One region of the Siminovitchia sediminis genome, then DNA from elsewhere that is predicted to be linked to it. Evidence: riboswitches for the same ligand, from Rfam matches in the RefSeq annotation. Region 1 holds a riboswitch; the other holds the start of a gene.
What was found. A riboswitch is a leader RNA that binds a small molecule or an ion and turns the genes downstream of it on or off. The one in region 1 is predicted to bind glycine.

Region 1 (7,351 bases):
CTGTGCCTCACCAACAACAATATCGGCACCCAGGCTGCCAGGGGAAGCCAATACGCCAAGAGCAAGCGGGTTGCTGGATACGACAAACTGACTTTTCATCTTATGAACAAGAGGCTCAATATCTTTCAATGGTTCAATTAAACCAAAAAAGTTCGGATATTGAACAATCACAGCCGCCACATCTTGATCGAGCTCGTCCTGTAAGGCATCTATATCAGTTATTCCGTTTTTAAAAGGAATTTCAATTACTTCAATATTTTGCCCTTTGGCATATGTCTTAAGGACAGCGCGGGATTCGGGATGTACGGTTTGAGAAACAAGTACTTTTTGCCTTTTTGTATGGCCTGCACTCAACATGGCAGCTTCAGCGAGAGAGGTTCCCCCATCATACATAGAGGAGTTTGCCACATCCATTCCTGTCAGCTCACAAATCATTGTCTGAAACTCAAAGATTGCCTGCAGTTCACCCTGTGAAATTTCTGGCTGATATGGGGTATAAGCTGTGTAAAATTCCGAACGTGAAATCACATGGTCAACAATAACCGGGATATAGTGATCATAAACTCCGGCTCCGAGAAAGCTTGTATATTGTTTCAAATCGGCGTTTTTTGCAGCCATTTGAGCAAGTTCCTTCATTAATGCTGATTCGGTCTTTGCGGGTTTAATTTGATACTCACCTTTAAATCGGACTTTTTCTGGAATATCAGAGAACAGTTCATCGATCGAATCTACTCCGATGGTCTTCAGCATTTCTTGCTGATCCTGTTCGGTCATAGGCAAATAACGATGTTTCATCATGTTTTTCTCCTCCATCCTACTTTTTTGGACGCTTATAAAACGGTGTCTGAATAATTTTCGCTTTCAGGCGCTTTTTGCGTACTTCTACTTCCACTTCGCTGCCTTCATGATTGTAATCGGATTTGATCAAGGCCCATCCGATATTTTTCTTTAATGTCGGGGATTGTGTTCCTGAAGTGATATAGCCAATTTCTTCATTACCTGAGAAAACCCGGTATCCGGTTCTCGGGATACCCCTGTCTATCATCTCAATTCCGGCAAGCTTGCGTTCCACGCCTTGCTCCTTTTGTTTCCTCAACGTTTCCTTGCCAATAAAATCTGCTTCTTTGTTCAGCTTGACTGCAAATCCCAACCCTGCTTCCAGCGGTGAAATTTCTGAAGAAAGCTCTTGTCCATATAAAGGAAGGCCCGCTTCAAACCGGAGGGTGTCCCTTGCCCCAAGTCCACAGGGAACCATGCCCTCTTCTTTACCTGCTTCCAGCAGTCTTTTCCATATTTTTACTGAATCAATCGCCTGGCAATATATTTCAAAGCCGTCTTCTCCTGTGTAGCCCGTTCGGGAAATAAGTGCTTTTGCTCCGTCAAGGTCAACATTCCGTTTAAATTTAAAGAACCTTATTTCACTTAAATCGGTATTCTCAGTAACTTTTTGGAGAATGTCTTGAGCTTTTGGACCCTGTATGGCAATTAATCCATACTGATCAGAAACGTTTTCGATGTTGACGTCTCCCGATGCATGTTCCTGCAGCCAGTCATAATCTTTTTCCGTGTTTGCAGCATTCACTACAAGAAAGTATTCTTCTTCACTGAACCTGTAGACGAGGAGATCATCAACCGTACCGCCATTCTCATAGCACATGGCTGTATACATCGCATCGCCGTCTTTTAATCTGGAAAAGTCGTTGGTCATCATTTTTTGCAAAAAAGACAGGCTATCCCTTCCTTTGATGACCATTTCACCCATATGGGAAACATCAAAAATACCCGCTTTGGTTCTTACTGCTTCATGCTCATCTTTAATGCCGGAAAATTGCACCGGCATGTCCCATCCTCCAAAGTCAATCGTCTTGGCACCGGACTCCTTGTACAATGGATGCAACGGAGTTTTCTTTAAATCGGCCATTGGTTTATCATCCTCCCTGATCATTTAGGTACAGCAAAAAGCAAATAAAAAAAGACAGAAAGGCCCCTTTACAAGGTCTCTCTGTCTTTGGCACCTGAAAGTTTGACCGGATTACCGGCTTTCCTCGTTGGTGGCTCCACATGTTGGAACACTCTCCAGAGCTGCGTCCGACAAGAGTCTTTTTGCCTGAGAGATTCGCAATAAATTGCTTGCTCCTTCGGCGCTGTATAAACAGTCTCTCCTCCAGTCTTCATTCGCCTATATTCTGTTAAAAGTTGGACATACTAATCTTATGTACGAAGAGTTCTTTCAATAGTATCGTATCATTCTTTTACATACTTTTCAAACACTTTCTTTGATCTTCAGTATATAAGGAGGCCTGTCATGTCCATACATATAAACTTTGATCAGGATTGGCTGCCCGGTTTTTTGGAACGCCACCAAAAAGATGGGCCGTGGTCGGACCAGCAGCTCTTCCATTTATCCCTATCAGCTCAAAAACACCTTCTTGTCCCAGATTTTGAGGGGCTGGTTGCTCCAAAACATTTGCCTGAACTGACTCTTTTGCCGCATCAATTGGAAACAGCAGCCCGGGTTATTGAAGAAATGAATGGAAAAGCCATTTTGGCAGATGAAGTCGGGTTGGGTAAAACGATCGAAGCAGGATTGATACTAAAAGAATATATGATTAGAGGCCTAGTTAAAAGAGCACTCATTCTCGTACCTGCATCCCTTGTCTCGCAGTGGACCTCTGAACTGAACTCCAAGTTTCATATACATGCCGTCCCTGCTGCCAAAAGTTATGTTTGGGAAAGGTATGACTGTATTGTGTCTTCTATTGATACTGCCAAAAGAAGCCCGCACAGAGAACTGATTGCAGACCAGTCCTTTGATCTGGTCATTATTGACGAGGCTCATAAGCTGAAAAACCATAAAACAAAAAACTATGAATTTGCTCAATCACTCAAAAAAAAGTTCTGCCTGCTGCTGACAGCAACACCTATCCAAAATAGAATTGAAGAAATTTTTTACCTTGTTTCTCTGTTAAAGCCCGGCCATCTTGGCAGCCATACAACCTTTGCAGAAAAATATAAGAAGAAAAAGCTGTCAGCGGCAGAAAATGAACATTTGAAAAACCTTGTCAATAAAGTGATGATCCGGAACAGGAGAGTTGATACAGGGATCGAATGGACGAAAAGACATGTCAAGACCATTCCCATAGACTTTAATGAAAAAGAAAGAGATTTGTATCAGGCAATCGACTTGCTGCGCCACTCGGAAGTACCGCTGCCGGCTTTTTCCATCATGACCCTTCAAAGGGAAGCTTGCAGCAGCAGGGAAGCGGTTTACTTTACTTTAAAAAACATGCTCCAAAAGCATAATGATCCATCTGAATCGTACAAGAATCAATTACAGAAGATTTTTCAGAAAGTAGATGCAGTTACACAAAATTCCAAGGCGGAAAAAGCTTTGGAATTAATTCAACAAATCAACGATAAAGTGATCATTTTCACTGAATACCGAGCAACACAACTTTATTTGCAATGGTTTTTACAGCAGCACGGTATTAAATCCGTTCCTTTTCGCGGAGGATTTAAAAGAAGCAAGAAAGATTGGATGAAAGAACTGTTTAAAAATCAAGTGCAGGTCCTCATCGCAACCGAAGCAGGCGGTGAAGGAATCAATCTCCAATTTTGCAGCCATGTGATTAATTATGACCTTCCCTGGAATCCCATGAGGCTGGAACAAAGAATTGGACGTGTCCACCGTCTGGGACAAGAAGAGGACGTCCATATATACAATTTTGCTGTCAAACATACCATCGAAGAGCATATTGTTAACTTACTGACGGATAAAATCAAACTGTTTGAGCGAGTAGTAGGTGAATTAGACGATATTTTGGCAAAATTGGACGGCGGTACCATCGAAGAACACATGATGGATATTTTCAAGACATCACGTTCCGAAGGAGAAGTAAAAGTAAAGATGACCAATCTGGCTGCCATGATTGAATTTGCAGACACATTAAGAAAGGATGACGCAAACCATGCTTCAGAAGGAAATTCATCAATATCTTGAACAATTTTTTCAAGCAGCCGGGTGTACGATCGCAGAAAACGGACCAGGCTATTTAACAATCCAACTAACAGTGGACATGGATAAAGAATTAATGAACCGCCCGTTTTACTGGACGTATTTGGAAAAAACGGGCGGGATACCCAATCCGATGAAAATTACCTTGATCACCGATCAAGAAATAGTCCCTCAAGATATTAAGGGGGAAGTCATCCATTTTGGTGCGCCAAGACTCCACCAGATTTTTGAGACCGCAAGAAAGCTTTCATCTTATATACGCCTATTTGAAAATCACCAAACGGCAGCTGTACAAAATGTCCCGCTGCACCCATGGCTGAATGTCAATATGAAAGTTTCCTACTGCTCTGATCGAAAAAAGGATGTTTTCAGATCTTTTGGACTGAATTTAATCAACGGGCAGCTGATCGAACCATTTGATGAGAAGATAAGCAAAATATCTCTAACACCGAGAATACCTGATTATAGCTTTACAATCTCCCCTATTATCATGCCTGCAAGCGGACTCAAAAGAATAGAAACTTTTTTAACAAAGGAAATACAAAGCCGGGCACATCCCTGGGCAGAGTCGGCCAGGAAAAGATGGGAAGAAGATTTACGGCTGCTGGATCATTTTTACGAAAGTGAAGTTGAAAAGCCTGACACTTATTGGATTGAGAAAAAAGCTTTGGAAGACCAGTATAAGCCATCCGTTCAAGTTGATATTATAAACGGCGGGCTTTACTATTTGAAATCTGTCCCTGCATAGCAGCCGGTTTATTTTCGATTCCTTTTATTTACCAAGATCATCAGTGCGTACGGAATTAAGCCAAACCATCGGTGAAGGAACGGATCCTTGCTTTCTTTTCGTTCCTTTTTCTTTTCTCTCCGTTCAGATTTTGGCGTTTCCAACCGTTGAATCAATTGTTCAGCTACATACTTTACATAATCATTTGTTGACATATCTTCACATCCTTGATAAAAGTATGGCCAAGAGCCGTTGAGTTCAATCATGGATCAAGGTCCAGGCGGATGATTCTTTGAAGAATGTCCGGATTCTTCTTCCTGGTTTGCCTCTGTTTTTCCAGTCTCTCTGCCGGGGCTTTCATTGATATTTACATTGGGGCCTTCCTTGAGCTTCTGTTGAATTTCTCTTTCATAATATTGCCGAATTTCGTAAGTAAATTGGTTTTGAGAAACATAAACAATCGCCGCCTGTGCAGCAATAAACATTGCGATCAGCACGAGGATCAGCGTAATGGGAAAAACAGACCCCTGTTCATTCAATCTATGTCCCCTCCTCTATCGGCGGTGAACGAAATCTCGCCTCATCGGTCTTTCCATTCATAAATTCAACCTCAATGACAAACATGGGAAATTCTTCGCGGACTGAAAATCTTCTTACATTCTGCAGTACAATTTCTTGTCCTTTATCGTCAACTTGTCTTCGGATATTACGTTGAAATCGCTCATATTTTATGATCGAGTGATTTTTTGTTAAGTACATTCTTTCCGGGCGCAGAAAAATGGTATCCGCTGTTTCAAGCTCTTTGCGAAGTTGAATGAGAAAAGTATTCCACTCAAAATCTCCCTCTACAGACAATGCCCGGTCTATGGAGAAAAACCAGTAGTATAACAGGGGCAAAAGGGAAAGGATCACCGAAACGATAAATATTGAAAATATTGTTTCCAAAAGAGTGAATCCTGACCGGTTACTCCACACAATGTGATTTTTCTTCATATTGAGCACACACGATCCAATCTCCTTTTTGAGTTTTTTCCATGATAATTGTAAATTCGGTTTGCAGCCAAGTTAGTTTGTCACTCCCCAGTGCTTCAAGGTCTTGAAGCTTTTCCGTTTGCTCATACATCAGACGGTAAGCATTCATTTCCTTTTTGCTCTCATTTATTTGGTGAAGCATATTGGACATCAGCGGAAAAAAAGTCGCTGCAACCATGAGCACCAGGCCGAAGGATACGATTCCTTCCAAGAAGGTAAACCCTTTTTCATTCCTTAACAATAAACCTTCCCCTTCCAATATGAAAAGCCAGTTCTAGAGGCTGATCATGTACAGTAAACTGGACATTTCCAAAATGATTGACTGTGCCATCCGGAGTAATGGATAATTGAAGCCTGTATAAAGTTCCTCCGGTCAAACGAACAGAAGGGTGTAACTTTCTTGCGAACAACAAACCGCCGGATTCCCCTTTTGCTGTGTATTGTTGTTCTGAAAGTGAAAAGGCTATGATAACCCTGTCTTCTCTGTTCATGGCATGGGCATGAGCATGGTATAAATCATTCTCCAGCTGCGAAATGAACATTTTTTTCTGAACCCATCCCATTACGGGGTGTAAAGTGATCACACCAAATAAAAGGACCATGGATACAATCGAGAGGACAATTAAAGTTTCCAATAATGTAAAGCCTGTCCCCGAACGGACAACTTTTAGAGCGGACATTGATATTCTCCTATTCCACTTTTCCGGTTGTTGAATTAATGGATAATTCATAACCGTTCGGACAGACAAGTTCCCTGTCTTTTCCCAGGTAATCTTCTGTCTTCAGGTCATTCAATGTAGGAATAGCATTGTTATCAATCCTGTATGCCTCTACCTGGCTTTGAACCATCTGCTTTAACCCTTCGCACCCTTTATCGTTAATTTTACTGCTATGACTTGTAATATTGGGCAAAGCAATCAGGAGCAATACAGTAATGACCAGCAGCACTACCATCATTTCCATCAGTGTAAAACCTTTTTCATTATGGATCCATAAGCGTTTCATTCGGATATCTCCTTTCATATTGAATCAATCACTTGAAACATGGGAAGAAAAATGGATAAGTAAATAGCAATGACAACGAACCCAATGATCACGAAAAGAGCCGGCTGGACCATTAAAAATACTTTTGTGATTTTTTCTTCAAGCCGCTGCAGGCAAAATTGACTGTAAAACATCAGTTCTCCGTCCAGCTTTCCGTTTTTTTCACCATGTGCAATCACCACTATCAGCTCTTCCTCTACAAATCCCAGATGTGAAACCGCTTCTGAGAATGTATAGCCTAATGTAAGGAATTCTTTTATTTCTGCTGCAGACTCCTTCATTAAAGGGTGAAGCTCCTGCTTGCGCATGATGTAAACGATTTCACTGACAGAAAATCCGCTCGACAGTAAAAAGCTCCATTCTCTGGCGAGAAAAATAGTTTGATACAGTTTGTAATACGTCCCGGCAATTGGTATTCCGGAGTAGAACAATGCTCTTTCCAAGGCGGATTTTCTATATAAATATCTTGAAAGAAAAACACCGCCTGCCAGGGCAGCCATAACAATGACAATGGAATAAAGCGGAAGAGTTTG
Region 2 (7,351 bases), on a different contig from region 1:
GAATGGCGGTAACAGTCCTGCAGCAAAAGGGGCTCCCCCTTTATACCACCGTACCAGACCGGGCCGACCGTATGGATCACAAATTTCGCAGGCAGCTGGTAGCCTTGTGTGATCACTGCCTTCCCTGTTGGGAGAAGCTCTCCATTCAACTGTTCCTTTCGAACTTTTTTACATTCTTCCAGCAGCCCGGGACCGGCCGCGCGATGAATGGCCCCGTCTACGCCGCCGCCTCCCATCAAACTTCCGTTGGCTGCATTTACAATGGCATCCGCCGTATCTTGTGTAATATCCCCGACCTTGAGTTCAAGAAAATTTCCGTTGATTTGTACCCTCATTACGATACCACCTCCCTTTCAAAATTACGATATACTTTAAACCAACTCCTTCATCACCAGCTGAGGAGAAATGAAGGTATATCATACGTAATAAAAAAGCTTCTCGCTGCGATGAATCGGATCATCCGTTAGAAGCTTTTATACATTTTTTTGGGGAAAATCAGGCTGTGATCTCACCTTCTGTCCATTCTTTCAGCCACTGTGCCATATGATCTTTTGCTTTAGGGTGTATCGGCTTTCCAATGGACTGCAAATAATCTTTCTTGAAATTTAAAACAGAGATGGAATTCAACTGCTCTTTTAGACCGTGATCCATATTTTCTACTACCAAACAGGTGGTTTTTCCTTTTGCGTAGTATGTAATTCTTTGCAGTAATTCCGGATTCGCCTGAAAGTCCTTGGACCCATTGAGCGCCAACACCGGACAGGTAATCTTTTTCAGACCTTCTGCAATATTGTATTCAAAGTGCTCACGAAAATATTTAGCAGGCATTTTGACAAAGACGGCAGCCTTAATGACCTCCTTTTTCGTCGAAGCCATTTTACCAAATAGCTTTTGTGCTTTTTTCTCATTTTTCTCCGGAACACGAAGGGTTCGGAAGACAAAACCTTTCAGCCCTTTAGCTTCTTTCATTTCCTTATAAAGCTGTTCTCTTTGAAACTCGAGCTGCTCTCGAATCCCTCCGCCGCCCCCGGACAAGAAAATCAAGCCATTGACTGCCCTTTTTTCATTTAAGGCCGTTCCCACAATACACCCTTCGCTGTGGCCGGCTACAATAATACGGTCAGGATCCACATGTGGATGAGAAGCAAGAAAATTAACGGCTGCTTCGGCATCCGCTGCAGCATCCCACAAGCCCGCCCGAAGCGGGTCGCCACCGCTTTCACCCACACCCCGTTTGTCATACCGGAGAGTCGCAAATCCCAATGAAGTAAAGTACTCTGCCAGTTCCTTATATACATTAAACTGAAACTTTCCTTTTACAGCGTTCCCATCCCGGTTGATGCTGCCTGACCCCGGCAATATTAATATGGCGGAAAATTTCTCACCTCCTGTTGACGGCAATGCCAGCGTTCCTTTTAATTCAACATCACTATTAAATTCAACCTGCAGCTGTTTCATCATCCTTTGCACCCCTTTATTTGTTTTCTGCCGTGATAATGGTTGACATGGTACGCCTGCGCCTACCTGCTCCTTCTTTGTTGCCCATAAGCTTTCCTAACTCCTTGCCTAATACTTCAAGAAAATCATCATATTCTTCATCTGATGCATAAAAGGAAACTTGCCGGTAGCCAGCCCCGTCCTCCTGCATATTAAAACTCTCCTGGCTTACATACCGTTCAAAATCTGCCAAAATAACGGAAATAAATTTCATAAAGGCATCGATATGGTCTTCAGCGTTCCACTCTTCAACATCTTTAGCAGAAATCACCGCAGCCTGATCATGTAAAGCATAGACTTTTTCAACTGCTCCCCTTATCGGATTTTCTTGTACAACTTCAACAATATTTGCTTCCAACAGTTTTTTTAGATGGCGATACAGAGTTGCCTGAGGTACATCAGAGAGATTTCCGCTAATTTGCCGGGCAGTTAACGTTTTTCCGCTTAGCAAGGTCTGTATAATACGCATTCTTACCGGATGCAATATAAAATCTGCTTTGGATTGCTTCATAACATTTCCTTTCCAATATTATCATTATCAATAATGAAAACATTTAAAGTCAAATACCTTTATCTCTTTTGATAATAATTTACTGAAATCATCTTGTCAATCATTTATTTGAAAATAACCTAAATAGTAACGCGGGAAATTTCTTAGAGGGAATACGTTTTAACCGAAACCGGCAGAGCTTAAAAATCGCTGCAGCCACTGGTTTATAGGGAGAAAAAGGGGAAATGATGTGATAAACCGGCGGGAAAGCCACTTTTTTCATTGTAATTTATGCGGATCACGAAGAAATGCCAGTCAATGTACAATCAATCCCATTAACTAAGTGAACAGCTTGGATGTTCTGCCCGTGCGGTAGCTGACCAGAGGTCCCTGCCTGCTATGTGCCATTCCGATAATGTTCTCTTGAACGCCTGCATCCCGGGTACATGGCCATTCAAACTAGAAGCGTTAAGTGCTATTCATGATCAAGGAAGAGAGCGATAACAGGCGGGGGCTGCCTTACTGCTGCAAAGGTCATGATGGGAAGCTGAATGAGGAATGAGATCACATGGAATCTGGCGAAGGCCATCCCTGCCATTGAATACACCAATGGTTCAAACCGTCAGAGACCGAATGACACCTGAGCAGCTTACTGCAAATGATGCAGAGAACCAGCATGAAATTCCATTAGGGGAAAATTACGGGGACCCTGATAAAGATGCGGTCCGATCATGAGATATGTTGCAAGCAAAGAATCTCGTTTTGTCACGGTTTTATTATTTTCGTGGGATGGCGGACAGGCAGCGGTAAGAATCAGTCAATCGGTTGTTTTTTTTATTTGGAGACTTGCATTTTGTGCCTTTATTTATTAAAAAACCAGCGGCTTTCAGGTCTTTCACGCGGTGTTAAGTTCATAATGAAGTACCCAATGATTAAAATAAGGATCACCAGCGAATAAAACAATGTGTTGAGCGGATGATCATGATCAACGATAATCAGCCGGATCATGGCGGTAATTCCGATGTACAGGAAATACCTGAGGGGAAAATGGTAATCTTCCTTAAAATACTTCACAATCATTGTAATAAACTCAAAATATAAAAAGAAGAGCAGGATGTTTGCCAAGAACAGTTGATGATCAAGTGATTTTGCTTCAAAAAGCATTTTTCCAAAAATGATCAGTTCCTGAACAAGTAATGTGGATAAGATAATCGCCAGGAAAACGAGAGAAAGATTGAGAACCATTTGAAGCACTCTTGGAACCAGTTGCACCAACGTCATATCTTTTCTATGCCTAACCATATGCGCCTCCTTTTCAGATGTACTTATATTGTAATGGATGGCTCCTATAAAAATTCGCATGAAAATGATCAATTATATGACAAAGCACAGACTGCTTTGAGAAGCGTTGATACCATTTATAACCTGGGAAGTAAGTAATTCACGAGACGTGAGTGGATGACTATAAAGGAATGAGATCGATGATAGGTAAGGAAGGGAGATGATGGCAATCGTTATAAGAGAGTGGGAAGCTGTTATAAAAGAGGATCAGCCGTTTTAGGAGATAACGGTCTCCTGTCCGGATGAATGAATCACCGCGTTTCCGGTTTCACACCAAAAATCCCTCCGGCAACAGCTGCCGAAGGGGTTCCTTTAGTTGATCAAGGATTGGAGCGGTGCAGGAATGCGCCCGCCGCGGCGGATCAGTTTTTCAGAGCTGAAGGCGTTGACCCCCATTACCGGCGCTCGCCCAAGCAGTCCGCCGAATTCAACGATATCTCCTTCTTTTTTTCCTGGAACCGGAATCACACGGACAGCCGTCGTCTTTTTGTTGATCATGCCGATGGCCGCTTCATCCGCTATGATGGCCGCCAGGGTTTCCGCAGATGCCTCCCCTGACAAGGCAATCATATCAAGACCTACCGAGCAGACGCAGGTCATGGCTTCGAGTTTTGAGAAGGTAAGCGCGCCATCCATAATTCCACGGATCATGCCCTCATCTTCACTCACAGGAATAAATGCTCCGCTCAGGCCGCCTACATAGGAGCTCGCCATAGCGCCGCCTTTTTTCACTGCATCATTCATTAAAGCAAGAGCTGCAATCGTGCCATGCGTTCCAACGCGCTCCAGGCCGATTTCTTCTAAAATTTCTGCAACGCTGTCGTTTGTAGCATTTGTCGGAGCCAAGGAGAGGTCCATGATTCCAAATGGAACACCTAAGCGCTCGGCTACAACCCGTCCGATCAGTTCGCCGGCACGTGTAATTTTAAAGACTGTCTTCTTAATGACATCGGCTACCTGCCCAAGATCAGCATCCGGATGGCGCCTTAAAGCATTCAAAACGACGCCAGGCCCGCTGACACCCACGTTCAGAACAGCTTCACCCTCACCCGTTCCATGAAAAGCACCTGCCATAAATGGATTGTCTTCCACAGGATTGCTGAATACGACAAGCTTCGCGCAACCCAGTCCGTCCTGATCCTTCGTTCTTTCAGCAGTTTCTTTAATAATCTCCCCCATCAGGCGGACTGCATCCATATTGATCCCTGTTCTAGTCGTAGCCACAGAAATGGATGAGCAGACCCGCTCTGTCACGCTCAGCGCCTCAGGAAGAGCATCCAACAGCGTTTGTTCGCCTTTTGTAATACCTTTATGAACCAGGGCGGAATATCCGCCGATAAAGTCAACACCCAGTGTTTTTGCGGCCCGATCCAGCGTTTTAGCCAGTTCAACCGCCTGCTCTTTTGTGGCATTTCCCAAAATTTCTGCAACCGGCGTTACAGATATCCGCTTGTTTACAATTGGGATGCCGTATTCCTTTTCCACTTCCTCTGCTGCAGTTTTTAAATTCCCGGCATAGGAGGTAATTTTTTCATACACACGCTTGTTCATCTTTTCGAAATCAGAATCGGCACAGTCGGATAGGCTAATCCCCATGGTAACCGTACGGATGTCCAAATTTTCCATCTGCACCATCCTGATTGTTTCCATCATTTCAGTTAATTCTATATTCATGTCCAAATCCCCTTTTATATCCGGTGCATGGATTGAAATATTTCTTCCCGCTGAATGTTAATTTTCTGGCCTATTTTCTCCCCGAGCTCATCAAACTGCTTTTGCAGTGAATCGAGATTCTCAATTTCAGTGATATCGACCACCATCATCATGGTGAAAAATTCCTGCAAAATTGTTTGGCTGATATCCAGCACATTTACCTGGTTTTCAGCAAGCACTTGCGTGACACTTGCTATAATACCAACCTGGTCTTTTCCCACTACGCTAACTACCGCCCGTCTCTTTTCCATTTACCTGTCACCTCTCTAATTTACATACAAAAAAAGATTGGATCTGCTCCAATCTCAAGAATAGTAGAATAACAAACAATGGTTGTCAGTTACTCTTCTGTCCTTTTGCCTGAGATTGTGAATCCTTCGGCGCCGCATACATGCAGTCTCTCCAGAAGCTGCTCCTGTTATAGTGTGACCCATAACCCTCATCGCTTATTTTTTTATGCTACGTTATTTTACCAACACAAACAGCATGAGGTCAATAGTATGTGACAAGCCTTTATTTACCACTCTCAAAACTTTCTATGGATACGCCCCTATTTCTTTCACGATTGTCAATGAGGAGCTTTCTGCCACATCTTTGAACTTTAACTCCCCGGTATCAGCCAATATATTATTTGTACCTGTCAACGACCGCTTTTCTATTTGTCAATCCGTTATTGGGCTTCCTATTAAGCAACAAGAGATTGTTAGAATTATGTAATGAAAATAGAGCCATTCTGAAATAATCCTGTCATATTAAATTGGTAAACTTATCCTTAACTAAATAGACAAAAGGAGCCTCTACATTGAAAAAACTCATCATATCTGCCATTACCGTTACTCTATTAATCTTTGGATTTGCTGGAGCATCTTCTGCTGCCAGTACGACTTATAAAGTTCAAAAAGGCGATACACTCTATAAAATTGCAACAAAACATAAAGTAACAGTGAATCAAATTAAAAGCTGGAACGGATTAAAAAGCAATTTGATTAAGCCCAACCAAGTCTTAAAGGTAACAAAGCCTGCAGCGAAGAATGCAACGAAGAATGCCGTGAAAAAAACACCGGCAAAAAAGGCTCCAGCCAAGAAAAAAGCCTCATATAAAACGATGACCGTCAAGGCTACTGCCTATACAGCCGACTGCAAGGGATGCAGCGGTATCACCGCAACAGGTATTAACTTAAAGAAGAACCGTAATGCTAAGGTCATTTCTGTGGATCCAAAACAAATTCCGCTTGGATCAAAAGTATATGTAGAGGGATATGGTATGGCCATTGCGGGCGATACAGGCGGAGCGATTAAGAAAAATCGAATCGATTTACACATGCCTACAAAAAAGAAAGCCCTCAATTGGGGCGTCCGAACGGTAAAAATTAAGGTCTATCAATAAATGGGCCCGGGTGATCCCAAGCCTTTGATCCATAAATCAGGTAAAGAAAAATTTCTTCACCTGATTTATTTTCGACAAGTTTCACTAATATTTCCCGGGTAAAGACAGCAAACCTTCATTACTTAGGATACTTATTGACAACGTTAATTCCGCCAGATGCAGAAATGACGCTCCCTGTAATCAAGTCAGAATCTGTATCACAAAGAAAGGAAATCAACCTTGCTATATCCTCACCAGTACCCGAACGGCCAATGGGAGTTTCTTCGTCTTTTACTTCTCTTGCTTGATGAATGCCCGCTTCCTTCATTGCCCCTACGATATCTCCGGGGCAGACCATATTAGCCGTAATGCCATGTTCTGCTTCTTCCAAAGCAATCGTTCTTGTCAAAGAAACAAGCCCTACTTTGGCGGCGCTGAAACCGGAACGATATTTCCAGCCTGGCGAATGCTCAGCGTCCTGAAATCCATAGGTGATAATCCTTCCAAACTTCTGTTTCCTCATCACCGGAATCGTATGCTTCAAGAAATGGTAGACTGCATTTAAATTACCGTCTATCATCTCGTACCATTCGTCATCATCGTAATCCATTAATTTTTTTCGCTCAAAAATATAAGGACCTGCATTATTAATCAAATAATCTATTCTTCCGAATCTTTCAACGGCCTGACTCACCATGTTCACAATATCTTTTTTCTTAGTTACATCACCCTGGACAAACTGCAGTTGTTCCCTATAAGGTCCCCACTCTTTTAACAGCTCTTGCACCCGTTCTTGATCTGTATGATAGTTCACTGTAACCGAACAGCCTCGTTGCAGGAATGCCTCTGTTACTTTTTTTCCGATACCCTTTGATCCTGCCGTGATTAATGCATGTCTCCTCATCTCATTTATCACCCTTTCACGCATTCCACTGCTATCGATT

Region 2: another riboswitch for glycine. It lies ahead of ACFSCZ_RS00205 (ACT domain-containing protein); the one in region 1 lies ahead of gcvT (glycine cleavage system aminomethyltransferase GcvT).

The regions. Positions count from the first base shown of each region.
Region 1 covers NZ_JBHUEO010000004.1:2,140-9,490, forward strand. Annotated here, with positions in the region: gene gcvPA (aminomethyl-transferring glycine dehydrogenase subunit GcvPA) at 1-795, opposite strand, end outside; gene gcvT (glycine cleavage system aminomethyltransferase GcvT) at 815-1,921, opposite strand; glycine riboswitch at 2,001-2,082, opposite strand; glycine riboswitch at 2,086-2,175, opposite strand; gene ACFSCZ_RS01320 (DEAD/DEAH box helicase) at 2,306-4,000, shown strand; gene ACFSCZ_RS01325 (YqhG family protein) at 3,969-4,763, shown strand; gene ACFSCZ_RS01330 (YqzE family protein) at 4,772-4,957, opposite strand; gene ACFSCZ_RS01335 (hypothetical protein) at 5,012-5,281, opposite strand; gene comGF (competence type IV pilus minor pilin ComGF) at 5,283-5,735, opposite strand; gene ACFSCZ_RS01345 (hypothetical protein) at 5,707-6,015, opposite strand; gene comGD (competence type IV pilus minor pilin ComGD) at 6,002-6,454, opposite strand; gene comGC (competence type IV pilus major pilin ComGC) at 6,465-6,779, opposite strand; gene comGB (competence type IV pilus assembly protein ComGB) at 6,794-7,351, opposite strand, start outside.
Region 2 covers NZ_JBHUEO010000001.1:38,526-45,876, reverse strand. Annotated here, with positions in the region: gene ACFSCZ_RS00235 (O-acetyl-ADP-ribose deacetylase) at 1-335, opposite strand, end outside; gene ACFSCZ_RS00230 (alpha/beta hydrolase) at 496-1,461, opposite strand; gene ACFSCZ_RS00225 (helix-turn-helix domain-containing protein) at 1,475-2,008, opposite strand; gene ACFSCZ_RS00220 (hypothetical protein) at 2,546-2,722, shown strand; gene psiE (phosphate-starvation-inducible protein PsiE) at 2,849-3,289, opposite strand; gene ACFSCZ_RS00210 (PFL family protein) at 3,641-5,002, opposite strand; gene ACFSCZ_RS00205 (ACT domain-containing protein) at 5,017-5,292, opposite strand; glycine riboswitch at 5,380-5,457, opposite strand; gene ACFSCZ_RS00200 (3D domain-containing protein) at 5,844-6,428, shown strand; gene ACFSCZ_RS00195 (SDR family oxidoreductase) at 6,547-7,311, opposite strand; gene folE (GTP cyclohydrolase I FolE) at 7,343-7,351, opposite strand, start outside.